One region of the Streptomyces sp. NPDC005195 genome, then DNA from elsewhere that is predicted to be linked to it. Evidence: riboswitches for the same ligand, from Rfam matches in the RefSeq annotation. Region 1 holds a riboswitch; each other region holds the start of a gene.
The links. Region 1 has a riboswitch for cyclic di-AMP ahead of ABZV34_RS11640 (M23 family metallopeptidase). Riboswitches for the same ligand answer to the same signal wherever they lie in the genome.

Region 1 (5,855 bases):
CCCTCGGCCCGCGCCGAGTCGACGGTCGTGCCCGGACGGTACTTGCCGGTGAGGAACCCGGCGGCGAGGGCGAAGTACGGGACGGCGGCCAGTCCGGTCCGGGAGGCGACCTCCTGGAGCGGGCCCTCGTAGGTGTCGCGCGAGACGAGGTTGTAGTGGGGCTGGAGGACGGTGTAGCGCGCGAGGTCCTCGCGGTCCGAGAACTCCAGGGACTCCGCGAGCCGTTCGGCGGAGAGGTTGGAGGCGCCGATCTCCCGGACCTTGCCGGCCCGGACCAGTTCGTCGAGCGTGCCGATGATCTCCTCGACCGGGACCGAGGTGTCGTCGAAGTGGGTGTAGTAGAGGTCGATGTAGTCCGTGCCGAGCCGGCGCAGTGACGCGTCGGCCGCCGCCCTGACGGTGTCCGGGGCCAGCCCCTTGTACTGGGGATGGGCGCCGACCTTGGTGGCGAGGACGACATCGGAGCGGTTGCCGCGCGCGGCGAACCACTTGCCGATGATCGTCTCGGACTCGCCGCCCCTGTTGCCGGGGATCCACGCCGAGTAGCTGTCGGCGGTGTCGACGAAGTTGCCGCCCGCGGCCGCGTAGGCGTCGAGGACCGCGAAGGACTGCGCCTCGTCGGCGGTCCAGCCGAAGACGTTGCCGCCGAGGGCGAGCGGGAAGACCTCGATGTCGGAGGAACCGAGCGTGCGGAGAGGAGTCATACCCCATTTCAACAGTCGTAGCGGACGACTGCATTCCGCACCCGCCGTGCTCGCGGCGGGTGCTGGATCAGGGGTTGATGCCCTTGCTCTGCAGCCACGCCATCGGGTCGATCGCGTCGCCGCCGCCGGGGTGGACCTCCAGGTGGAGGTGCGGCCCGGTCACGTTGCCGGTCGCGCCCACCCGTCCGATGACGTCACCCGTGCCCACCTTCTGGCCCACGCTGACGCTGATGGACGACTGGTGGCAGAACCACAGCTCCGTGCCGTCGTCGAGGGTGAGGATCGTGCGGTAGCCGTACGAGCCGGCCCAGCCCGCCTCCGTGATGGTGCCGCTGTGGATCGCCTTGATCAGCGTGCCCGTGGGGGCGGCGAAGTCGAGGCCGGTGTGGTAGCCGGACGACCACATGGAGCCGGCGTCACCGAAGCGGGAGGTCAGGGTGTACGAGGAGGTCGGCAGCGAGTAGCTCTTGGCGAGCTGCGCGAGGCGCGCGGCCTCGGCCTTCTGCTTGGCCTCCGCTTCCGCCTTCTTCTTCGCGGCGGCTTCCTTGGCCTTGGCCTCGTCCTGCTGTTCGGCGGCCAGCGCGACCGCCTTCTTCGCGGCGGCGGTCTCGGCGGCGGCCTGGGCCGCGCTGTCGACCTGGTCCTGCTGCGACTCGGCCTGCTCCATGATGCGGGCCCGCAGCGCCTCGCCGGCGTCGGCGTTGCCCTGCGCGGCGTCGGCGGTGGTGAGACCGGCGCCGGTGAGCGGGGTGGAGGAGCCCTTCGGCGTGCTGGAACCGCCGTCGGATATCAGGGCCTTGGCCGACTGGGTGACCGAGGAGAGGTCGGGCAGCGAGATCGACACGGGCGGCTTGCCGGGCGCGGCGGTGGCGATGCCACCCGCGCCGACGGCGGCCAGGACACCGACGCCGAGGACGGTGGAGCTGCGGGCGAGCCCGCCCCCGCGCTGCTTGGAGACGCGGTGCCGGCCGCGGACGGGAGCGACGGAATCCGCGGTGGGGTTCCATTCCTCCCAGGGGCCCTCGTCGTCGCCGCGGGAGTAAGCGAAAGTCTGACTGTCGTTCGGCGCGAACGAAGTGGGCTGGGCAGGCCGGTTGGACGCCACGTGGGCGCGCTCCTTTCCTTCCTTCTCGCCTACCGGGTTAGCTGACGGGTTCGGAGCAGGAAGGTCTCCTACGCGCGTCAACCCACGGTGTCTCCACCGTGAAAGACGCTCGATTCACCCCAATTTGGTGGTTCCCCGGTTCCCTCGCGGGATTCGGCGCGTGCGCACGGAGCCGTCTCTTGTGACGGCTGGGACTACCGCGCTGCGTTATCGAACGTTAATAGACTCGGGTACCGGATTCCAAGCCGTTCGTGCCGATCATTGCGCACTCTTGGCCAGGACTTACGGGGCATGACCGAGGGAAAGCGGGCGAGTTGACCCGCCCTGCCTCACCCGCCTTTTCTGACCGTGCGTCAGCTGTTACGCGGAGGGATATCGTCCGGCTACCCCCCGTGACAACGATCGAGGAACTCCGTCGCCCTCGAGGGGACGCCGCACGGCGAGCAGCGCCATGTCGTCCGAGAGCGCGCCGCCCGTGTGCCGGCGGGCCCCCTCCGCGAGCGCGGCCAGCAGGGCGTCCGGGTCGCGGAAGGTCTGCCCCGCGAGCCGACCGGCCGGATCGTAGAAGTTCCCGCGGCCGTCCCGCGCCTCGGACAGTCCGTCCGTGTGGAACAGGAGCGTGGAGCCGAGCGGGAAGTCCGCCGTCTCCCCTCGGTCGGGCCAGCGGCCCAGCTCGCCCATGCCGAGCGGCAGCGCGGGGTTCGCGGCGGCGAGCGTGAACAGCGTGCCGTCCGCGTGCAGGAGCAGCGGTGACGGATGGCCGCGGTTGACGATCCGGACCACGTCGCCCCCGTGCGGGATCTCCGCGAGGACGGCCGTGGTGAAACCCTCGAAGGCGTCCAGGCCCTCGCGCCGGGTGCCCTCACGGGCCAGCGCACGTTCCAGCCGCTGCGCGACCGCCTCCAGCGTCGTCTCCTGCTCGGCCGCCTCCCGGAACGCCCCGATGACCACCGCTACGACGGCCACCGCGCCCATGCCCTTGCCGCGTACGTCGCCCACCACCAGCCGTACGCCGTGCGGGGTGTCCTGTACGGCGTACAGGTCGCCGCCGATGAACGCGCCCTCCTGCGCGGCCTCGTACCGTGCCGCGACCGCCAGGCCGCCGATCCGCTCCTCGGGTTCCGGCAGCACGGCGCGCTGAGCCGCCTCGGCGATCTGGCGGACCGAGGCGAGCCGTCGGTCCGAGCGGCGGACGAGGATGTTGATGAGGACGGCGAGGACGGCGACGGTCGCCACCGTGGCGACCTCGGTGATCGAGCCGATCCCCATATGGAAGCCGAACCTGAGGCGGCAGCCCAGCAGCGCGGCCAGCGTCATGGCTCCCGTGAGGAGGGTGCCGCGCAGCGTGAAGATCGGCGCGGCGACGAGCGGGGCGGCGGTGAAGAGCGGGGCCGCGGTGAAGTCGGGCGGGGTCATACAGTCGTAGACCACCGCGACGACGACGAGCAGGACCGGCAGCGCCCGCACCAGGGTCCAGGCGTGCGAAATCCGACGGGCGTCCGGGTCCGGCGGCGATTCGTCCCCCAGCCCCGGATCGGGCACGGGGTCGTCGGGCAGCCGTCCGCCCGACCGGTCGTAGGGCGGTTCGGCCCGCCGCGCACCTCCTCGCTGGCCCACCCATCCAGGTTTCCCGGAGTGGGGGGAGGCGGCCAGCGGTGTGGACCGACCGGGGGACGGCCCACGCTTCCGTACGGGCGGGTCGGAGAAACCAGGGACCGGAAACACCGAGCACCGAGCACACCGAAGGCCGGAAACGTCTCTTGGCCGGAAACACCAAGGGCCGGAACTCGTGAATCCGAGTTCCGGCCCTTGGCCTTGAGTAGCGGGGACAGGATTTGAACCTGCGACCTCTGGGTTATGAGCCCAGCGAGCTACCGAGCTGCTCCACCCCGCGTCGTTGAAACCAGTGTACGTCATGTTCGACCCCCCGAGCACACCCGTTCACGCACGCCCCACGACCAGGTCTCTTCTCCTCCGGATCCCCCGCGATTCCGCCTCGCTCGCGACGGTCCGCGGCCGGGCGCCCGGCCGCCGGAAGCCCCTCCGCTAGGGGGCGCCGAGCAGATGCCGGTTGGGTGCCGTGGCCCGCTCCTCGAACTCCGGGAGCACGACGACGTCCGCCCCCGCGGCCGCCAGCAGCCCGTTGCCGTCCGCGCCCGCCACGAAGGTGTCCGGCTCCCGCCAGGCGGTCACCACCCTGCGCACCCCCGCGTCGAGGATCAGCCGGGCGCAGGGTGCGGGCCGAGAGGCCCGCCGGGCGCACGGCTCCAGACTGCTGTAGACGGTGGCGGACGCCAGTCGCGGATCCCCGGCAGCGATCTTGGCGAGTGCCGCCTCCTCGGCGTGCGCGACGGGGTCGCCCCCCTCCCGCGAGTGCCCGCGGGCCAGCTCGGTGCCGTCCGCGGCCACCACCACCGCGCCCACGCTGAACGCGCTCTCCGACGGCGGGCACAGCGCGGCCAGCTCGCACGCCACCCCCAGCCAGTGCCGGTCCGCGGCGGCGGCGAGCGCACCGGTGCCGGGGGCCGTGGGGACGTAGCGGATGAGGACGACGTCTCCCACCGCCCGTGTCTCCACCAGCCGCATCCGTCCGGGCGGGTAACTCCCGGGCCCGAACAGCCGTGGCGCGTCCGCCTGTCCCACGAAGAGCGGCGCGACGGCGAGCTGGAGTTCGTCCGCCAGGCCCTGCCCCATCAGCTGGGTGTGCACGCGCCCGCCGCCCTCGACCATGAGACGCCGCACCCCCCGTACGTCATGGAGGTGTGCGAGCACGGCGCGCCAGTCCAGCTCGGCCCCCGTCGCCACCACGTCGACGGCCGGACCGCGCAGGGCGTCGGCGGCCCGTACGGCCCCCTCGTCCGTGGTGTAGACGATCTTCTCGCCGCCCGTGTGCCAGAACTGCGCGTCCGGGTCGAGGTCGCCGGACCCGCTGACGGTGACCTTCAAGGGGTAGGCGGGACGGCCCGCGGCGACCCGGGCCGCCCGCCGCTCGGCGGAGTTGACCAGGAGCCGGGGGTTGTCCGAGCGGATCGTGCCCGCGCCGACCAGGATCGCGTCGCTGGACGCCCGCACCTCGTCGACCCGGTCGAAGTCGGCCGGACCCGAGAGCAGCAGCCGTTCGGGGCCGGTGTCGTCCAGGAAGCCGTCGAGGGAGACGGCGGCGGACAACAGGACGTAGGGATGGGGCATGGGACGCTGCCTCCGGCTCCGAGCTCCGCGCTCTGGGCTGCTAGTGACTCAGGTGGGGGTTCGGGTAGGGATTCGGGTAGTGGTCCGAGTAGGGGTTCGAGTGGCGGTTCCGCAGTGGTTCAACTTTTGAACAATACCTAGACTGGCGGCATGACGACCCGCTGGCTCACCCCCGCCGAGCAACGCGCCTGGCGCTCGTACATCGCCGCCGTCTCGCTCCTGGAGGACACGATCGACCGGCAGCTCCAGGCGGAGGCCGGCATGTCCCACCTTTACTACTCCATCCTCGCCATGCTGTCCGAGGCCCCGGAGCGGCGGCTGCGGATGACCGACCTCGCCGAGGTCCTGAAGATCACCCGCAGCCGGCTGACGTACGGCGTCACCCGGCTGGCGAACGACGGCCTGGTGCGCCGGGAGGGCTGCCCCACGGACCGGCGCGGTCATGTCGCGGTTCTCACCGACGAGGGTATGGCCGTCCTGGAGCGGGCGGCGCCCGGCCATGTGGAGCAGGTACGCGCGGCACTCTTCGACCGCCTGACCCCGGAACAGGTGGGGCAGTTGGAGGAGATCTGCGCGAGCGTCACCCGCGGCATCCAGGGGGAAGGTCCCGGGGTCCAGGGGGAAGATCTGCCCTGGCGGCGACGTTCCTCCTGAGGGCGCACGGACGGGCTGGACGGGGCGGACGGGTGAGCCGCGGTCGGCTCACCTCCCCCGAAAGTGTTGCTTGAACTTTTAAGCATCCTGTACGGTCACTTCCCGAGGTTGTGCTTCAAATATGAAACACAACCGCCCGGGAAACCACTGCCACCGACCCGCTGGACCGGAGAGACAACATGCGCGACTTCCCCACCGCCACG
Region 2 (5,855 bases), on a different contig from region 1:
GGCGTCAGCCCGCCCGGTGCACCACCGCGTCCACGAGCTCCACCAACGCCGCCTTCGCGTCGCACTCCGGCAACGGGGCCACCGCGGCCCGAGCCTCCTCCGCGTACCGCACGGTGTCCCGCCGCGCCTGCTCCAGCGCCGGGTGCGTCCGCAGCCGGGCCAGTGCTTCGGCGTGCCGGTCGTCGTCCGTGAGGTCGGAGTCCAGCAGCTCGCACAGCGCGATGTCCTCGGCGAGACCGAGCCGCTCCGCCCGCTCCCGCAACCGCAGCACCGGCAGCGTGGGAATGCCCTCGCGCAGATCCGTCCCGGGCGTCTTTCCCGACTCGTGCGAGTCGGACGCGATGTCCAGCACGTCGTCCGCGAGCTGGAAGGCCACGCCCAGCCGCTCCCCGTACTGCGTCAGCACGTCGACGACCGTCTCGTCGGCCCCGGACATCATCGCGCCGAACCGGCACGCCACGGCGACCAGCGAACCGGTCTTGCCGCTCAGCACGTCGAGGTAGTGCTCGACCGGGTCCCGCCCGTCGCGCGGACCCGCCGTCTCCAGGATCTGTCCGGTGACCAGCCGTTCGAACGCCTCGGCCTGGACGCGGACGGCCTCGGGACCGAGGTCGGCCAGCGTGTGCGACGCGCGCGCGAAGAGAAAATCGCCGGTGAGGACGGCGACCGAGTTGCCCCAGCGGGTGTTCGCGCTGGGCACCCCGCGCCGCGCGTCGGCCTCGTCCATCACGTCGTCGTGGTACAGCGTGGCGAGATGGGTCAGCTCGACGACCACGGCCGAGGGCACGACACCCGGCGCGTAGGGGTCACCGAACTGCGCCGCGAGCATCACGAGCAGCGGACGGAACCGCTTCCCGCCGGCCCGCAGGAGATGCTGCGCGGCTTCCGTGATGAAGGGGACCTCGCTCTTGGTGACTTCGAGCAAGCCCTCCTCGACAGCCGCCAATCCGGCCTGGACATCGGCTTCGAGAGCCTGGTCCCGCACGCTCAGCCCGAACGGCCCGACGACGGTCACGAGAGGTTCTCCTGTCTGCTGACGATCACATGGCGAACTCGGTCGATCATTCGGTCGATGACACGGTTTGTCGATGTGTCGCTGCCATCACTCAAGTCAGCGTATCCGGTCACGTTTCGATCACCACGAGCGCCCACCGTCCCCACTGTCGACTTCCTCCCGACTTCCCTCTCCCCCGGCGTCCGATGTCCCCCGGGAGGCAGGCAGTCCCACGCAGTCCCACGTCCGGGTGGCGGCCCGTCACGAACGTTATGTTCCTGATAGGCCGGTATGGCAGTGGATAAACCGAATCACCCGCGAGCACCGGGAACACCGGGAACACCGGGAACACCGGGAACACCGACAAGAGCATGCACGCCCGTACGGCCTTCCCCTACGAGACGACTCACGAGGACGTCCGGATCCCTCCGGCGGACGGCACCCGGCTGTACGCGGGCCACGGGACTCGCCCACATCACCCGCCCGCCGGACTCGCGCACGTCGGCCGGGTGATGTGGCGCGACATCCGGGTGAAGCGCCTGGCGACGGTGGCCCCGTTCATCCATACGTGGCCGCCGCCGCGCCCGGCCCAGGACGCGCACGGGGGCGACGGCGGCGTCCGCCAGGGTGGCCCCGCGATCCGTGCGGCCGTCCCGGCGGTGGGCGGGCGGCCGGCGGGACCCGCACCCCGACCCGGTACCGCGCCTGGTCCAGAGCCTCCCGCCGGGCCCGGCGATCGGCTTCCTCCCGGAGGCGCCGCACTGGGGGACCACTGGCCCGAGCCACACAGCACGCGCACCCCGACCGACACGGACGCGCACACCCCGACCGACCCGGACAGCGGCCCGGTGACGCCGGAGCCCCTTCCTCGCCCCTATGTCACGGACGCGCACCCACCGGCGACGGTCTACGCCTCCCCGCCCGGCCGCCGGGTGGGCGACACCGCGGGATCCTCCCTCTTTGGTCACTCCCGTCGCGTACGCGCTCCGGGGTGCGCCGGTGCTTGTGCGCTCCCCTCAGCACACCGGCGTGGACACGGGTCGCCTCCGCCCCTCAACACACCCGCGCGGACCTGTCTCCGGACCGCCGCGAGGGTGGGTCCGGGTGATCGGCCCCGGTGTGCGACGCGGCCCCTGACGGCACCTCGACCCCGGTCACTCGTAGTGCCGTGAACCTGTCAGTGCGCAACCGCCGCGATCAGTCGCTCCCCTCGAAACCGGTCACTACGGAGGACGTAGGTTTCGGCCCGGCCGCCATCGGCCGGGCCGTCCCGCCCGGCCCTCGCATCCGCCTCTGGCTCGCTCCCTCCCCTCCCTCTTCCTGGCCCTGAATCCGGCCCGAGCCCGGCCCGGAGGCCGGCTTCACCCCGGACCCGTCGGTCAGTTCTCTCGAACTCCCCTTACGAGCAGGGGAGTCCGGTTCCACGAACGCCTTCGCGGAACCGGACCCTCCGTACCGCTCGGGATGGCCTCCGCCGCCGCTTTCGGCGAACCCCGCCCGAACGCCGGTCAGTGGACGACGTGGCCAAGGGCGAGCGATGCCGCGAAGTCGTCCGCCGCCACCGCGGCACCCGCGCCCACCCGGACGGCCTCGAACACGCGGAGGAGGCTCGAGGCGTGCTCCGCCCAGGAAGCCGAGCCTCGAGCGCCCGCGCCCGCCTCCCCTGGTCGATCCGCCCGCGCCGCCCGCGACCGGCCCGGGAGGCGCGACCCGGGTCCCGCCCCGAAGTCGGCTACGGGACAAGGGACTTCGCTCTCCCCCGAGCTGGTCCGCAAGGCCTTCACCGAGGCGGCCTCCCCTCGTACGGGGGAGCGGCGGATCCCGCGCATCGCGGGCCGAAGCCCCGGCGGCCCCGCGGAGCAGAGCGTGGACCGGTGCATCCCTGACGGACCCCGGCGAGGGACACGCGCCCGTCCTCACGGGCGGCCAGGAGTGGGTCACGCGCTTCGGCGTCATGCGGGCGGATCCCGGACCGTAATCAACAGGGTGCGCGCGGGCTGGAGTTCGGCCCCCGTCCCGACCTGAAGCGCCGCGCGCATCCCGAACACCGGCCCTACGGAGACCACTTCAGGACCGTCGAGAACCGGCTGCCCCACGGCGACCCCGGCACGGGCCTGCCCGCACGAACGGTGCGCACGGCTCCGACCGAGGGCTCAGCGGCCTTTTATCCGCGCCTTATATGCCCGACTTGCCGCCATTGCCGCTTTATTCCTGTCGGATCGAGTGAGTTGGGTCACGCGCGAAGGTCATCTACCTCGCGAACCCATCCAGCGACTACCCGTTTGCATAAGCCAAGTTGAGCGAAGTATTCCGGATTAATCGGGCAATTCATCCGCCCTTATGTCCTGGTGAAAACGATCTACACCGCGACATCAAGGCTTGTTTCGGACATGTGCTCTCGCATACCTTCACGTCACTCCGGACGGACCGCCCAATCCTGCCGCCGACCGGAACCACACCCGACCACACACGCACGGCAGGAGCGGGGGACCCAGGTAAGCCGCCGATCCGAAGTCCGGAACGGCTAGGGGTGAAGTCGCACTCACCGTGCGGCCGGGCAGCTCCCGCCCGAACCCGACAGCTCACCTCGCAGGCGCCGGAGAGGAACTCGTCATGGCCGCAGCAGGTAGACACTGCCACCCGAAGACCCGCAGCACCCTCGTTCGCGGCATTCTCGCGGCGGGCACGGGCGCCGCGGTACTCGCCCTCCCACTCCTGGGCGCCACCTGCGCACAGGCCGCCACGGGCGCCTCCGACGTCCAGCTCGTCACCTACAAGGTGGTCACGGGCGACACCCTGGTCAAGATCGCGCAGAAGTACCCCTCGAGCGGCGGCTGGAAGAAGCTGTACGAGGCCAACAGCGCGGTCATCGGCTCCAACCCGTCGGCGCTCCGCACGGGCCTCACCCTGACGGTCGGCACGAAAACCGTCCAGAACACCACAAAGTCGGCAAAGGTCACGGCGGCGGTCGCCAAGACGACCAAGTCCACGACCACGGCGGTCAAGACCGCGACGGCCAAGACCAAGGCGGCCACCGAGACCACCGCCGCCGTGAAGACGTACACGAACGACCTCGACGGCTGGATCAAGCAGTCGCTGGACATCATGGCCAAGAACGGAATCCCGGGCACGTACAACGGCATCCACCGCAACGTCATGCGGGAGTCCTCCGGAAACCCCAAGGCCATCAACAACTGGGACTCCAACGCCGCCGCCGGTATCCCCTCCAAGGGCCTGCTCCAGGTCATCGACCCGACGTTCAAGGCCTACCACGTGCCCGGCACGTCCATGGACTCCTACGACCCGGTCGCGAACATCACCGCCGCCTGCAACTACGCCGCAGCGAAGTACGGCTCGATCGACAACGTCAACGGCGCCTACTGACCGGACGCCACGAGACCGGGGTGCCGGGCCGGACTTCCGGCACCCCGGGAATCCGAGGCTTCGGGGCTTCGGGGCTTCGGGGCTTCGGGCAACCGGGGCTACGGTGCGGAGAGCGGGAACAGCCGCTCCAGCACCACCGCGATCCCGTCGTCCTCGTTCGACAGCGTCACCTCGTCGGCCACCGCCCTGAGCTCCGGGTGGGCGTTGGCCATGGCGACCCCGTGGGCGGCCCAGTCGAACATGGGGATGTCGTTGGGCATGTCACCGAAGGCGATGGTGGCTTCGGAGGCCAGCCCGAGATGGGCGGCGGCGAGAGCAAGGCCCGTCGCCTTGGTCACCCCGCATGGCTGGAGTTCGACCGTGCCGGGCCCCGACATGGTGACCGTGGCCAGGGAACCCACCACTCCCCTGGCCGCCGCGGCCAACTCGTCGTCGGACAGCAGCGGGTGGCGCAGCAGGACCTTGCTGATCGGCTCCGTCCAGAGGTCGTCGCGGCGACCGACCCGTACCGCGGGAAGCGTCGGGTGCGGCATCACGTAACCGGGCTCGATGAGTGTCAGTCCGTCCACGCCGTCCTGGTCCACCGCGGCGTAGAGCAGCCCTACCTCCGCCTCGATCTTGCCGAGCGCCGTCTCCGCGAGTTCCCTGTCCAGGGTCACCGACCACAGCAGACGGTCCTCGCCCGCGTCGTAGAGCTGCGCCCCCTGTCCGCACACCGCCAGTCCCGCACCGCCGAGTTCGCCGAGGAGCGGGCGCACCCTCGGCGCCGGGCGCCCCGTCACGACCAGATGGCGGGCGCCCGCCTCCACCGCCCTCGCCAACGCGGCCCGGGTCCGGTCGGAGAGCGTGTCGTCGCCGCGCAGCAGCGTTCCGTCCAGGTCAGTGGCGATGAGTGAATATGCAGTCGGAGCGGCCATGATCCGAAGAATACGGATCCGACGACTCATCGGCCCGGCGTGAACCGGACGACGTCCGGTATCCCGTCAGCAACGCCGTTCACCGCACGGGCCACGCGCGCCCGACGACGTCATACACCCTCCGATCCGCCGTGCCGGGCGCCCGAGAGCGCCGCGAAACCGGCCTCAACACCCGCCGCGGACGGGCATGTTACGGACCGCGCACGGCCGGCCGCTTCCCGGTGACGTCGGAGCCGTGGCCCCCCGCCACCGCCCCGCCCGCCGAACGCCCCACCGCCGTACGCCGTCTCAGCTGTGAGCCGCCGCCAAGTGCCTGGCCAATCGCGGCGAAGCGAACTCCGTCCCGCACACGAACCGCATCACGGGCCCGTACGAGGCCGCCGCAGGCAACCCCGTGAAGTACAGCCCGGGGACCGAGGACCGGTATCCGGCTCCGAGCTTCGGGGTGCCGCGGCTCACCACCAGCTCCGTCCGCAACGCGTGTCCCAGGAAGTCCATCGCGGCGATGTCGACGCGATAGCCCGTCGCCGCGATGACGTGGTCGGCCGCGAGCTCCTCGG
Region 3 (5,855 bases), on a different contig from region 1:
CCCGCCGCCACGCCCACGGATCCCGCGTCCGGCCCGGACCCTCGGCGTCGTACCCGTGGAGCATCTCCCTCCTCCTCTCCGCCGGGATTTTCGCTGTCGGCCGATCCCCTCGACATGATCCGTACGTCCTGTACATTTTTTACAAGTAGCGACACACAGGGGAGTCACCCGGAGGAGGCGCCAGCCATGTACGAACCGTCCGCCCGCCACGTCCTGCCCGAGTTCACCGCTCGCACGACCAGGGGACGCCGGTCCCTCGACCCGTACTCCCAACTGCTCGACGAGCGCATCGTGTTCCTCGGGACACCGGTCGACGACACCGCGGCGAACGACGTGACGGCCCTGTTCATGCACCTCGAACACCTGGCGCCGGAGCGGGACATCTCGCTCTACGTCAACTGCCCTGGTGGCTCGTTCACCGCGATGACGGCGATCTACGACACGATGCGGTTCGTCGCCTGTGACGTGGAGACCGTGTGCCTGGGGCAGGCCGCGTCGGTCGCCGCCGTCCTGCTGGCCGGCGGCACTCCGGGCAAGCGGTTCGCCCTGCCGGGTGCACGGGTGCTGATCCGTCAGCCCTCTCTGCCCGTCCCCGTTCCGGGCCACGCGAGCGATCCAGCCCTCCAGGCAACGGAGTTGACGCGCACTCGGAAGCTGCTGGAGGACATGCTCGTACGGCACACGGGGCAAAATCCCGAACAAGTCGCCGCAGACATCGAGCGGGACACGATTCTGGACGCGCAGGCCGCGCTGGCGTACGGGCTGGTGGACGGGATCATCCCGAGCCGCAAGAACTCGCGCACCACGCCCGGTGCGAGGAACGCCACACCCGACGCGAGGTGATCCGCCGATGGTGCCCGAACTGCCTCCGCTGCCCGCACTGACCCACGCCGAGGCCGAGCTGATCGACCGCTACCTCGACGTGGTCGACCTGGTCGGCCGCATCAACCCGGGCCGGCCGGGAGACACCTATCGCGGGCTCCGCGCCGCCCAGGCACTCGTGGGCAAGGCGACCGCACTGCGTGACGCCCTGGCCCTGATGCACCAGCGGGGCGAGAGCGAGGTGCACGCGCCGACCCTGGCGCAGGCCCTGCGCGTCCTCGACGGCGAGCGGCGGACCGCCCGCGTCACCCTGCCGCCCGACTCCGGCAGTTGAGGCATCCAGGACCGGGGCGCCGCTCACACCGATCCGCGGAACGTCCGGACCGGGTTTCAAACGGACCAGTCGACGTACCCCCCAACGGCGTAGACGCGCGTCCTTTCGGGTGGCCCCAAAAGTTGCGCAACACGCGTAGCCAAAAGGCGCAATGAAGTGCTCCGGTGCTGGTAAGAGCCTTGCCGACGTCCCCAACGCCCCTCGAACAGAGGAGTGTCCACCCGAACGGGTGAGTGGTGAGTAACCCCACAAATCATCGGTTCCGCTCGGATTTTCCGACATCCATGCGTGAAGATCCCTTCCGACGACAAGCCCCCGCCACACCGGCGGGGCGGTCCGGGCGGACGCCGAGTCCTGCCGCCGCCCGGATGACCGGTCGACAGATGTGCATCGGCAGGAGTGGAGGACCCAGCAAGACGGGCCGCCGGAGAGATCCGGGCGGTCCTTGGGGTGAAGCCGCGTAAGCGGCCGGGCTACTTCGCCAGCCCGAATCCGACAGGTCATCCTTCACAGGCGGTTGACGAAGGGTTGCGCATGACTGCGCTCAATCGTGTCCCGTCGCTGCTGACCCGGGCCGGTACGGCCTCGGCTCTGACCATCGCCGCCGTGGGCGGCAGCCTGGTGGTCCCGGGCGTCGCAGCCGACGCCGAGGCGGCCACACCGGCGACGAGGGCACTCCAGGTCGCGGCATCCAAGAAGGGCGCCCCGTACAGGTACGGGGCCACCGGGCCGCGCCGCTTCGACTGCTCCGGGCTCACGCTGTACTCGTACAAGAAGGCGGGCAAGAAGCTGCCTCGTACGGCCGCCGGGCAGTACAACAAGAGCCACCACATCTCAGCCTCGCATCGCAAGGCCGGTGACCTCGTGTTCTTCCATTCGGGCCGGAACGTGTACCACGTCGGCATCTACGCCGGGAAGGGAAAGATCTGGCACTCCCCGAAGAGCGGGGAGGTCGTGAAGCTCCAGAAGATCTGGACGAAGAGCGTCTGGTACGGCCGTGTGAGCTGACCCGGCCGAGGGGCGGCGGCGCCGGGCCGCCGCCCCTCGCGGCACGAAGCGGGGAGACTCTCAGGCCGTCAGGGGCTCCAGGAGGAGCACCAGACCGAGCACCGTGAGCGCGCTCCCGGTGACCGCTTCCACGGCGCGGGCGGCACGCGGCCTGCGCAGCCACCGTCCCAGCCGGTCGACCAGCAGGGCGACCGCCGGGAACCACACGAGGGCGACGGCCACCACGATCAGGGCCAGCACCAGGGTGCGGGGCATCGCGGGGCTGCCCGCGGGCACGAACTGCGGCAGCAGGCTCAGGAAGGTGATCGGCGCCTTCGGGTTGAGCGCGTTCGTGACGAAGCCCTGCCGCAGCGGACGGCTCCCGTCCCCGGGCCCGCCGGCCACGGCCTCGCGGGGCAGCGTCCCGCCGGACGCCGCCGGGCGCTCCCGGTCCGGATCCCGGTCCCGCTGCCGTCGCGGACCGCCCAGCGTCCGTACGCCCAGGTACAGCACGTAGGCGCCGCCGAGGAGCTGCAGCGTGCGGAACAGCGCGGGCACGGCCGTGAGGACGGCGGCGACACCGGCGACGGCCAGCACGGTGTGCAGGAGGAGCCCGCCCGCGACCCCGAGCGCGCACGCCACCCCGGCCCGGCGGGAGACGAGGGCGTTGCGCACGACGACGGTGAAGTCCGCGCCGGGCATGGCGACCATTCCCGCGGCCACAGCGGTGAAGGCGATGAGCTGTGCGTCCATGGCCACCAGGGTGCCCGGGCCGGGCCTTCACCAGGTATGTCGAATATCCTGGGTCTGCCTTAACCAATCGTTAAGACCTGGGCTCCTCCGCGGGGTGCCCCGGACCTGGGGAGGCGTTCGATGTACGACCCGACACGGCTGGCGGCCCTGGTGGCGGTGGCCGAGGCGGGATCCATCACCCGGGCCGCCGAACGCCTCGGCTACAGCCCGCCCGCCCTCTCCCAGCAGCTCGCCAAGCTGGAACGGGAGGCGGGCGCGTCCCTGCTGGTGCGGTCCCACCGCGGGGCGCGGCTCACGGACGCGGGCGAGCTGCTCGTGGCCCGGGCCCGCCGGGTGCTCGACGAGATGGAGCGGGCCCGGCACGAACTGGCCCGTCTGACCGGTCTGTCGGGCGGCACCCTGCGGCTCGGCACCTTCCAGACGGCGGGCATCCATCTGCTGCCGCCGGTGCTCAGCGCCTTCCGCCGGGCCCACCCCGACGTGGAACTCACGGTCGCGAACTACGAGCCCCCGGACGGTGTCTCGGCGGTCGCGGCGGGCGAGGTCGATCTCGCGCTGACGCACACCTACGAGCCCGCGGACCCGGTACCCCTCCCCACGTCGGTGCACGCGGAGCCGGTGCTGGTCGAGGAGCTGGTGCTCGTCACGGCTCCGGGACACGTCCTCGCGGACGGTGCGGCCCGGCTGCCGCTGTCCGGACTCGCCGGACAGCCGCTGATCAGCATGGCTCCGGACCATCCGCCCCGGCAGGGTGTGGAGGCCGCGCTGGCCCGGGTCGGGGCCACCCCGGCCGTGCGGGTCGAGAGCCCCGGGTACGCCCTGGTGTGCGCGCTGGTCAGTGCGGGGCTCGGGGTCGCGGTGGTGCCGGAGATGGTGGCCAGGACGGCGGCGACCCCGGTGGGGCTGCGGCTGCTGGAGCCGGGAGATCTGCGCCGTACGATCTCCGTCGTCCACCGGACCGACCGGCAGGCACCCGCGGCCGAGGCCTTCCGGGCCCTGCTGCGCGGCGTGTTCGGGCGTGCCACGCGGTAGGCGTGCCACGCGGCGGGGACGCGCGGCACGGACTCGCGCGCGGGCGGGGCAACTGATCGTTTCCTCAGGGCTCTTGTGGGCCGCCGGCCACCACCGGCCGGGCCGGCACCGTCCACGGCAGCTCGATGGAGACCGTCTTGCCGCCCTCCCGGGTGGGGCGCACGAGAACCCTGCCGCCGCATTCGGCGGTCAGCCAACGAATGATCACCATCCCACGGCCGTTGTCCTGTTGGACGGCGGCGGGCAGGCGTTTCGGGAAGCGTGGATGGCTGTCGGTGACGCCGATGCGCAGTTGTTCGTCCCGGTCGAGCCGGACGTCCACCGTGAAGGTGGGCGACTGACCGAAGGTGTGCTGGACGGCGTTGGTGGCTAGTTCGGACACGATCAGGCGTACGGTGTCCGCGGCTTCGGCGTCGCGCGGCAGGCCCCATTCGGCCAGCACGTCGACGACGAAACTCCGGGCCGCGCAGACCGAGGCGGGATCGCTCGGCAGAGTGACGGATGCTTCCTGGTGATCTGCCATGACGACGTCGTCCCTTTCCCACGGGACCGGAGTCCGACACGGAGCGGATGGTTCGAGTACGGTCCCGGACTGGTGCTTCGCGCCAGACTGCCATCACTGGGCCGGTCACGGGCGCGATCCACCGAGATATGCATATATCTGTCGCTCGAAGCGGTGAACTCTGCGACGGCAGACCGTATTTGGGCGGCTCGGAAGGAGTAAGGAGTACGGCCATGCAGCACGGTCCCGCGGTACGCCGCCGCAAACTCGGTGCCGAACTGCGCGCGCTGCGCGCCGGTGTGGGCCTCACCAGTGGTGAGGCGGCCCGTCTCGTCGGCTGGCATCAGTCGAAGGTGAGCCGGATCGAGACGGGGATCAGCGGGGTGAAAGCGGCCGACGTGGAGCGCCTCCTGGACGCTTACGGCGTGCGGGAACCCGGCTTACGGGAGCTCCTGCTCGGACTGTCCGGATCCGAGGGCAACGGGCGTCACCACTGGTGGCACGCCTATCGGGGGGTCCTGCCGCCCGCCTACCGGGACTTCATCAGCCTGGAGTCCCAGGCCAGCGGCATGCGCACGCTGGAGACGTCCGTGGTGCCGGGGCTGCTCCAGACGCCGGAGTACGCCCGCGCGGTGACGCGGGCGGCCGTGGGCGGACTCGAGGACGGCAAACTGGACGCGCTCGTCGAGGTGCGCCTCGCCCGGCAGGACGTCCTGCGTTCGGATCCGCCGCTGGAACTGACCGCGGTCCTGGACGAGGCCGTGCTGCGTCGAGAGGTCGGCGGACCCGAGGTCATGGCCCGGCAGCTGGCCCGGCTGCGGGAGGCCGCCGCTCTTCCCCAAGTGCGTCTTCAGGTACTGCCGTTCGCCGCCGGCGCGCACGCCGGAGTGACCGGTCCTTTCGTTATTTTCTCCTTTCCGAACACAACTGATCTGGACGTGGTTGTTCTCGACCACTTGACGAGTAGCCTCTACCTCGAGCGGAAAGAAGACCTTCAGGCCTACACCGAGGTCTTCAACACCCTTCGGTTCCACGCCCTTTCACCCGAGGACTCGTTGGACTACATCGCCGCGATAGGTGACGGCGCGTAAGGAGGCACCCCCATGACCGCACTGCCTCGGTACGTACCTTTCAGTACTTCACTCCGTGATGTCCGCTGGCTGCGCAGCAGTCGCAGTACAGGAATGAACAACTGCGTCGAGACCGCACGACCGGGCCCTGGTCCCTGGGCCGGACTCGTCGCGGTGCGCGACTCCAAGAACAAGGCGGGCCCCGCCCTGCTGTTCACCCCTGCCAGCTGGGAGGGGTTCATCACCGGACTGAACTGACCGCCGCCTCGTTCACCGGTTCTCCGAGACCACCCGTACGGCCTGCTCGATCTGGGCGTCGGTGAGATCCGCCCGGGCGGTCAGCCGCAGCCGGGAG
Region 4 (5,855 bases), on a different contig from region 1:
GGCGCTCCTGGTGGCCGTCGGCGTCATGGCGCCGGTCTGCCTCCAGGCCGCCGAACTGCTGGAGGCCCGGGGCATCGGCTGCACCGTCGTCGACCCGCGCTGGGTGAAACCCGTCGACCCGGCGCTGCCCGGCCTCGCGGCCGAACACCGGCTCGTGGCGGTCGTCGAGGACAACAGCCGGGCGGCCGGCGTCGGCTCGGCGGTCGCACTGGCACTCGGGGACGCCGAAGTGGACGTACCCGTAAGGAGGTTCGGAATCCCGGAGCAGTTCCTCGCGCACGCCAAGCGCGCGGAGGTGCTGGCCGACATCGGGCTCACGCCCGTCGAGATCGCGGGGCGGATCGGGGCCGCCCTGGCAGTCAAGGACGAGTTGTCCAAGGAGAAACAGGAATGACCACCCCTTCCGGGAAACGGGAGTTCGACCTCGGCGCGCTGCTGGCCGAGCGCGGGGCCGAGCGCTACGAGCTGCACACCAAGTACCTGAACCACCAGCTCCCGCGCATGCTGCACACCATCGGCTTCGACAAGGTGTACGAGCGGGCCGAGGGCGCGCACTTCTGGGACGCGGACGGCAACGACTACCTGGACATGCTCGCCGGGTTCGGGGTGATGGGCCTGGGCCGCCATCACCCCGTCGTCCGCCAGGCGCTGCACGACGTCCTGGACGCCTCGCTCGCCGACCTCACCCGCTTCGACTGCCAGCCCCTGCCCGGGCTGCTGGCGGAGAAACTGCTCACGCACAGCCCGCACCTGGACCGGGTGTTCTTCGCCAACAGCGGTACGGAGGCGGTGGAGACCGCCCTGAAGTTCGCCCGGTACGCCACCGGCAGGCCGAGGATCCTCTACTGCTCCCACGCCTTCCACGGGCTGACCACCGGGTCGCTGTCCGTGAACGGCGAGGACGGGTTCCGCGACGGTTTCGCCCCGCTGCTGCCCGACACCGCCGTCCCGCTCGGCGACCTCGACGCGCTGGCCGGCGAGCTGAAGCGGGGCGACGTCGCGGGGCTCATCGTCGAGCCCATCCAGGGCAAGGGTGTGCACGAGGCCCCGCCCGGCTATCTGCGTGCCGCCCAGGAACTGCTGCACCGGCACAAGGCGCTGCTCATCGCGGACGAGGTGCAGACGGGCCTGGGGCGGACCGGGGACTTCTACGCCTACCAGCACGAGGACGGCGTGGAACCCGACCTGGTGTGCGTGGCGAAGGCGCTGTCCGGCGGCTATGTGCCGGTCGGCGCCACCCTCGGCAAGGACTGGATCTTCAAGAAGGTCTACTCGTCGATGGACCGGGTCCTCGTCCACTCGGCGAGCTTCGGGTCCAACGCGCAGGCCATGGCGGCCGGGCTCGCCGTGCTCTCGGTGATGGAGAACGAGCAGGTCGTCGCGAACGCGCGGGCGACGGGAGAGCAGCTGAAGACCCGGCTCGCGGCGCTCGTCGACACCTACGAGCTGCTCAGTGACGTCCGTGGCCGGGGCCTGATGATCGGCATCGAGTTCGGGCGGCCCAAGTCGCTGAAGCTGCGCAGCCGCTGGACCATGCTGCAGGCAGCGCGCAAGGGGCTCTTCGCGCAGATGGTCGTCGTCCCGCTGCTGCAGCGGCACCGCATCCTGACCCAGGTCTCCGGGGACCACCTGGAGGTGATCAAACTGATCCCGCCGCTGATCGTGGGCGAGCGGGACGTGGACCGGTTCATGGAGGCCTTCGTCGCCGTGATGGACGACGCGCACAGCGGCGGCGGGCTGATGTGGGACTTCGGGAAGACACTCGTCAAGCAGGCGGTGGCGAACCGCTAGAGCATGTCCGTCCGGTCCCGTCGGGCGCCGCCTGTCCGACGGGACCGGACGGACGCGCCTGGGAGGGGTACGGTGCGCGAGGGTGGGCTCGCACGGCGGAAGGCCCCCTGATCCGGCACCGTCGACGAGATCTTTGCCTCTGAGGCAACAAATTTGCCCGAGAGGCAATAATGCGGCTCAATGGAGTGCATGAGCCCCATCGAGCCGGGGGCGGCGGACACGCCGCCCGAGACCGGGACAGCCGATCTGCTGCCCATCGTCGCGCCGCAGCTGCGTGAGCTGCGCCGCCGTGCCTCCCTGACCCTGGAGGCCGCGGCCCGCGCCGCCGGGCTCTCGGCCGCTCACCTCTCCCGGCTGGAGACGGGGCAGCGCCAGCCCTCGCTGCCGATGCTGCTCGCTCTCGCCCGTATCTACAGTACGACGGTCTCGGAGCTGCTGGGCGAGAGGGCCGCCGAACGGGACGCCATCGTCCGGGCCACCGACATGGAGCCGACCGCGGCGGGCGGCTGGACCTACTGGCAGGCCGGCTCCCCGGGCCGCGGGATGCAGGCGCTGCGGGTGCACGTCCCCTACGGCTCCCAGGGCGACATCGTGCGCGTCCATCCCGGCGAGGAGTGGCTCCACGTCCTCCAGGGACGGCTGCGGCTGCGCCTCGGGGACACCACGCAGGTGCTCGCGCCCGGGGACAGCGCGCACTTCGACTCGCTGACCCCGCACCGTATAGCCGCCGCCGACCAGGCGGGGGCCGACCTCCTTTTCGTACACACCCTGCTGCAGAGCCCCGCCGCCGCGCTGTGCCTCGGCCCGGCGGCGCCGCACCCGACCCTAGGAGAGACGTCATGACGGAACCCACGGAGCCCGGCCACCGGCGGTCCATGGAGGACAAGCTCCCCCGTGCGCTGTGGGTGCGGCTGATCATCTACGTGGCCGTCGGCCACCTCTTCGCGGCCTTCATCTACCTGCTGTTCACGCTGGGGGCGCAGAACCAGTAGACCCGGCGCACGGCCACGGCCGCGGGGCGCACGGCCGTGGGCCGCACGGCCCGTGGACGTCAGTCGAGGAGCCTGTCGCGCAGCCGGTCCCGCAGCTCGGGGGTGAGACGCAGGGCCTCCTCCAGATAGCCGTCGACGCCGCCCCAGGTCTCCTCGATCGTCTCGAAGGCCGCCGTCAGGTACTCGGCCCGCGCGTCGAACAGCGGGCTGAGCAGCTCCATGACCTCGGGGGAGCTGGGCGTGTCCGAGGTGCCGTTGCGGTGCACCTTGTAGCGGCGGTGGCGCGCGTTCGACTCCAGGTAGTCGGCGACGATGGCGTCGCGCTCGACGCCCACGGCGAGCAGCGTCACGGCTATGGACAGGCCCGCGCGGTCCTTGCCCGCCGCGCAGTGCATGAGCGCGGGCACGCTGTCCTCGGCCAGGGCGTGCAGCACCTGGGAGTGCTCGGCCGTCCGCTCGGTGACGATCGTCCGGTACGAACCGATCATCCGGTCCGCCGCCCGGCCGTCGCCGAGGTGGGCACGGAGCTGGTCGAGCTCGCCGTCACGGACCATCTTCCAGAACTCGCTGCCGTCGGCCGGGTCGGTCAGCGGAAGATTCACGTTCCGTACGCCGGGCAGCTCGACGTCCGGCCCCTCCAGTTTCTGGTCCGAGGCGTTGCGGAAGTCGAAGATCGTGTGCAGCCCGAGGGAGGAGAGGAACGCGGCGTCCTCCTTCGTGGCGTGCGCGAGGTGGCCACTGCGGAACAGCCGCCCGGACCGCACCCGCCGGCCGTCCACGGTGGGCAGGCCGCCCACGTCTCGGAAGTTGCGCACTCCGGCCAGCTCCGGCTCGGTCGACGGGACCTGCTGCGTCACGGGGGCTCCTCCCATAGGGCCGTCGGCACCGCTCGTCGTCGCTCGCCGACGGGAATCGCCTCTCGACGATACGACATGGGTACCTCGGGCGATGAGTTGTCCACAGGCGTCGCCTCCGAGGTGGGACGGCCTTGACGACCTCCGCGCCGGAGCACCTCACGACCCCCGTCCTCGCGCGGCAGCGGAGCGACGGAGGGGTCCGCGCGGCGGCCGCGGAACCGTGTGGGGATCTCGATGCGTCAGTCGTCAGATTTCGTAACGTGTGACCGGTGTGGGGGAAATGTCGCTTTCAGTCCAACTCGTCCCGAGAAAGGGCCCTCTGGGGTGTCGTGCGTGAGCAGCGTCATATACGTGACGATGCGTTGCGACCTTCGTCCCCCGGGGTGCCGCGCGGCCCGGGGGATCGCCGGGGTCGAAAGGGGCACCGCGCACGGAGGGTGACGGACAATCAGGACATCGATCAAGAAAGGTGGTCGTACGGAGATCGCGGACAGTTGTCGACGCGCTGTTCTCTCGCCTACGTTCGCCCTCAATCCGGACGGACGCCCAATCCTGCCGCCGCCCGGAATCCGCACTCACCCGTACGCGGCAGGAGCGGGGGACCCACAGGTACGACGCCTGTTCCGGTCTCCGGAACGGCTAGGGGTACAGCCGCGCCCGCGCGGCCGGGCATCTCCAGCCCGCACCCGACAGCTCACCTCGCAGGCGCCGGAGAGGAATGCGTCATGCCCGCGAAGGGTAAGCACCGTCGTCCCAGGTTTCTGCGCCTGCCCCGCTCGATCGCCCTGGCCGGCACCGGTGGTGCCGCGCTCGCCCTGCCGCTGATGGGCGCCGTCTGCGCCCATGCGGCGGCCCCGGCGGCAGCCGTCCCGTCCGCCGTGCAGAAGATCACGACGGTCTCCGCGCCCGCCGCGGCCGACGGGGAGAAGACCTATGTCGTGAAGTCCGGTGACACGCTCGCGAAGATCGCGGACCGGCAGCACGTCAGCGGCGGCTGGAAGAAGCTCTACGCCGACAACCGCGCGGTCGTCGGCGGTGATCCGAAGCTGATCCGTCCCGGCCTGAAGCTCACGATCGTGGGGCGGAGCGCCGCGGCCGGCGCCACGCCGCAGGCGGCGGAGTTGTCGTCCGTCTCGTCCGTGGGCTCCGCCACCGCGCTCTCCGTGCGGCCCGCCGTCGAGACGGCCACCGCGACCGACACCACCGCGGCCAAGGCCGCCCAGGCCGCCGACGCGGGGTACACCCTGCCCGTCGAGGGAGCCACCATCGGCACCGGCTACAAGGTGCCCGGCAGCATGTGGTCCAGCGGCTACCACACCGGTGTGGACTTCGTGGTCCCGACCGGCACCACGGTCAGGTCCGTCGCCGCGGGCACCGTCGTCTCGGCCGGCTGGGGCGGCGCGTACGGCAACCAGGTCGTCGTCCAGCACGCCGACGGGCGGTACTCGCAGTACGCCCACCTGTCCGCGCTCTCCGTCTCGGCGGGGCAGACCGTGACCGCGGGGCAGCGGCTCGGCCTCTCCGGCGCGACCGGCAACGTCACCGGACCGCACCTGCACTTCGAGATCCGCACGACCCCCGTCTACGGCTCGGACGTGGACCCGGTCGCGTACCTGCGCGCCCACGGCGTCGTCGTCGCCTGACGCCCCCACACGTCCCGAGGGCCGGACCCCACGCTTCACGGGGTCCGGCCCTCGGTGTCTCGTCAGTGCCGCGCCGCCGCCCTTTCCGGATCTCGGGCGTCCAGGCGCGGTGGCTGTTCAACCACGCCTGAGAGAGCCCTATTCCGGATTTCGGCCAATTTTTATGAGTGGCTTATCTCACCACCCGTCAACCCATTCCTACGGTCGCGTAGCTCACATCCCAAGGTGAATCATGGCTCGATGTGGCAAACGATTCGAAGAGTGACAACAGAGCGGTGATCGGGTCGTACGTGGCGGTGGGGGACAGCTTCACCGAAGGCGTCGGCGACCCCGGCCCCGAAGGAGCCTTCGTCGGTTGGGCGGACCGTTTCGCGGTGCTGCTCGCGGACCGGCAGCCGGAAGGCGACTTCACCTACACCAACCTCGCCGTGCGCGGGAAACTGCTCGACCAGGTCATCGACGACCAGCTCCGGCGGGCCAAGGAACTCGCCCCGGACCTGGTCTCCTTCTGCGCGGGCGGCAACGACATCATCCGGCCCGGCACCGACCCCGACGAGGTCGCGGAGCGCTTC

Region 2: linked by a shared signal. The riboswitch ahead of ABZV34_RS22060 (transglycosylase SLT domain-containing protein) and the one ahead of ABZV34_RS11640 (M23 family metallopeptidase) in region 1 are both predicted to bind cyclic di-AMP.
Region 3: linked by a shared signal. The riboswitch ahead of ABZV34_RS09870 (C40 family peptidase) and the one ahead of ABZV34_RS11640 (M23 family metallopeptidase) in region 1 are both predicted to bind cyclic di-AMP.
Region 4: linked by a shared signal. The riboswitch ahead of ABZV34_RS23260 (LysM peptidoglycan-binding domain-containing M23 family metallopeptidase) and the one ahead of ABZV34_RS11640 (M23 family metallopeptidase) in region 1 are both predicted to bind cyclic di-AMP.

Annotation. Positions count from the first base shown of each region.
Region 1 covers NZ_JBEXHZ010000007.1:228,677-234,531, reverse strand. The annotation lists gene ABZV34_RS11645 (aldo/keto reductase) at 1-704, opposite strand, end outside; gene ABZV34_RS11640 (M23 family metallopeptidase) at 772-1,809, opposite strand; cyclic di-AMP (ydaO/yuaA leader) riboswitch at 1,821-1,978, opposite strand; gene ABZV34_RS11635 (PP2C family protein-serine/threonine phosphatase) at 2,170-3,426, opposite strand; tRNA gene ABZV34_RS11630 (tRNA-Met) at 3,630-3,703, opposite strand; gene ABZV34_RS11625 (dihydrofolate reductase family protein) at 3,856-4,998, opposite strand; gene ABZV34_RS11620 (MarR family transcriptional regulator) at 5,149-5,652, shown strand; gene ribA (GTP cyclohydrolase II) at 5,832-5,855, shown strand, end outside.
Region 2 covers NZ_JBEXHZ010000021.1:83,335-89,189, forward strand. The annotation lists gene ABZV34_RS22050 (polyprenyl synthetase family protein) at 5-1,015, opposite strand; gene ABZV34_RS22055 (CocE/NonD family hydrolase C-terminal non-catalytic domain-containing protein) at 2,112-2,324, shown strand; cyclic di-AMP (ydaO/yuaA leader) riboswitch at 3,445-3,603, shown strand; gene ABZV34_RS22060 (transglycosylase SLT domain-containing protein) at 3,608-4,378, shown strand; gene ABZV34_RS22065 (HAD family hydrolase) at 4,477-5,295, opposite strand; gene ABZV34_RS22070 (FAD-dependent oxidoreductase) at 5,584-5,855, opposite strand, start outside.
Region 3 covers NZ_JBEXHZ010000006.1:117,163-123,017, reverse strand. The annotation lists gene ABZV34_RS09880 (ATP-dependent Clp protease proteolytic subunit) at 187-843, shown strand; gene ABZV34_RS09875 (hypothetical protein) at 851-1,156, shown strand; cyclic di-AMP (ydaO/yuaA leader) riboswitch at 1,502-1,687, shown strand; gene ABZV34_RS09870 (C40 family peptidase) at 1,691-2,164, shown strand; gene ABZV34_RS09865 (LysE family translocator) at 2,225-2,896, opposite strand; gene ABZV34_RS09860 (LysR family transcriptional regulator) at 3,017-3,928, shown strand; gene ABZV34_RS09855 (ATP-binding protein) at 3,993-4,451, opposite strand; gene ABZV34_RS09850 (helix-turn-helix transcriptional regulator) at 4,664-5,521, shown strand; gene ABZV34_RS09845 (DUF397 domain-containing protein) at 5,534-5,758, shown strand; gene ABZV34_RS09840 (8-amino-7-oxononanoate synthase) at 5,771-5,855, opposite strand, start outside.
Region 4 covers NZ_JBEXHZ010000024.1:1,297-7,151, reverse strand. The annotation lists gene dxs (1-deoxy-D-xylulose-5-phosphate synthase) at 1-394, shown strand, start outside; gene ABZV34_RS23280 (aspartate aminotransferase family protein) at 391-1,791, shown strand; gene ABZV34_RS23275 (XRE family transcriptional regulator) at 1,981-2,634, shown strand; gene ABZV34_RS23270 (DUF6126 family protein) at 2,631-2,783, shown strand; gene ABZV34_RS23265 (tyrosine-protein phosphatase) at 2,843-3,640, opposite strand; cyclic di-AMP (ydaO/yuaA leader) riboswitch at 4,207-4,361, shown strand; gene ABZV34_RS23260 (LysM peptidoglycan-binding domain-containing M23 family metallopeptidase) at 4,366-5,283, shown strand; gene ABZV34_RS23255 (SGNH/GDSL hydrolase family protein) at 5,559-5,855, shown strand, end outside.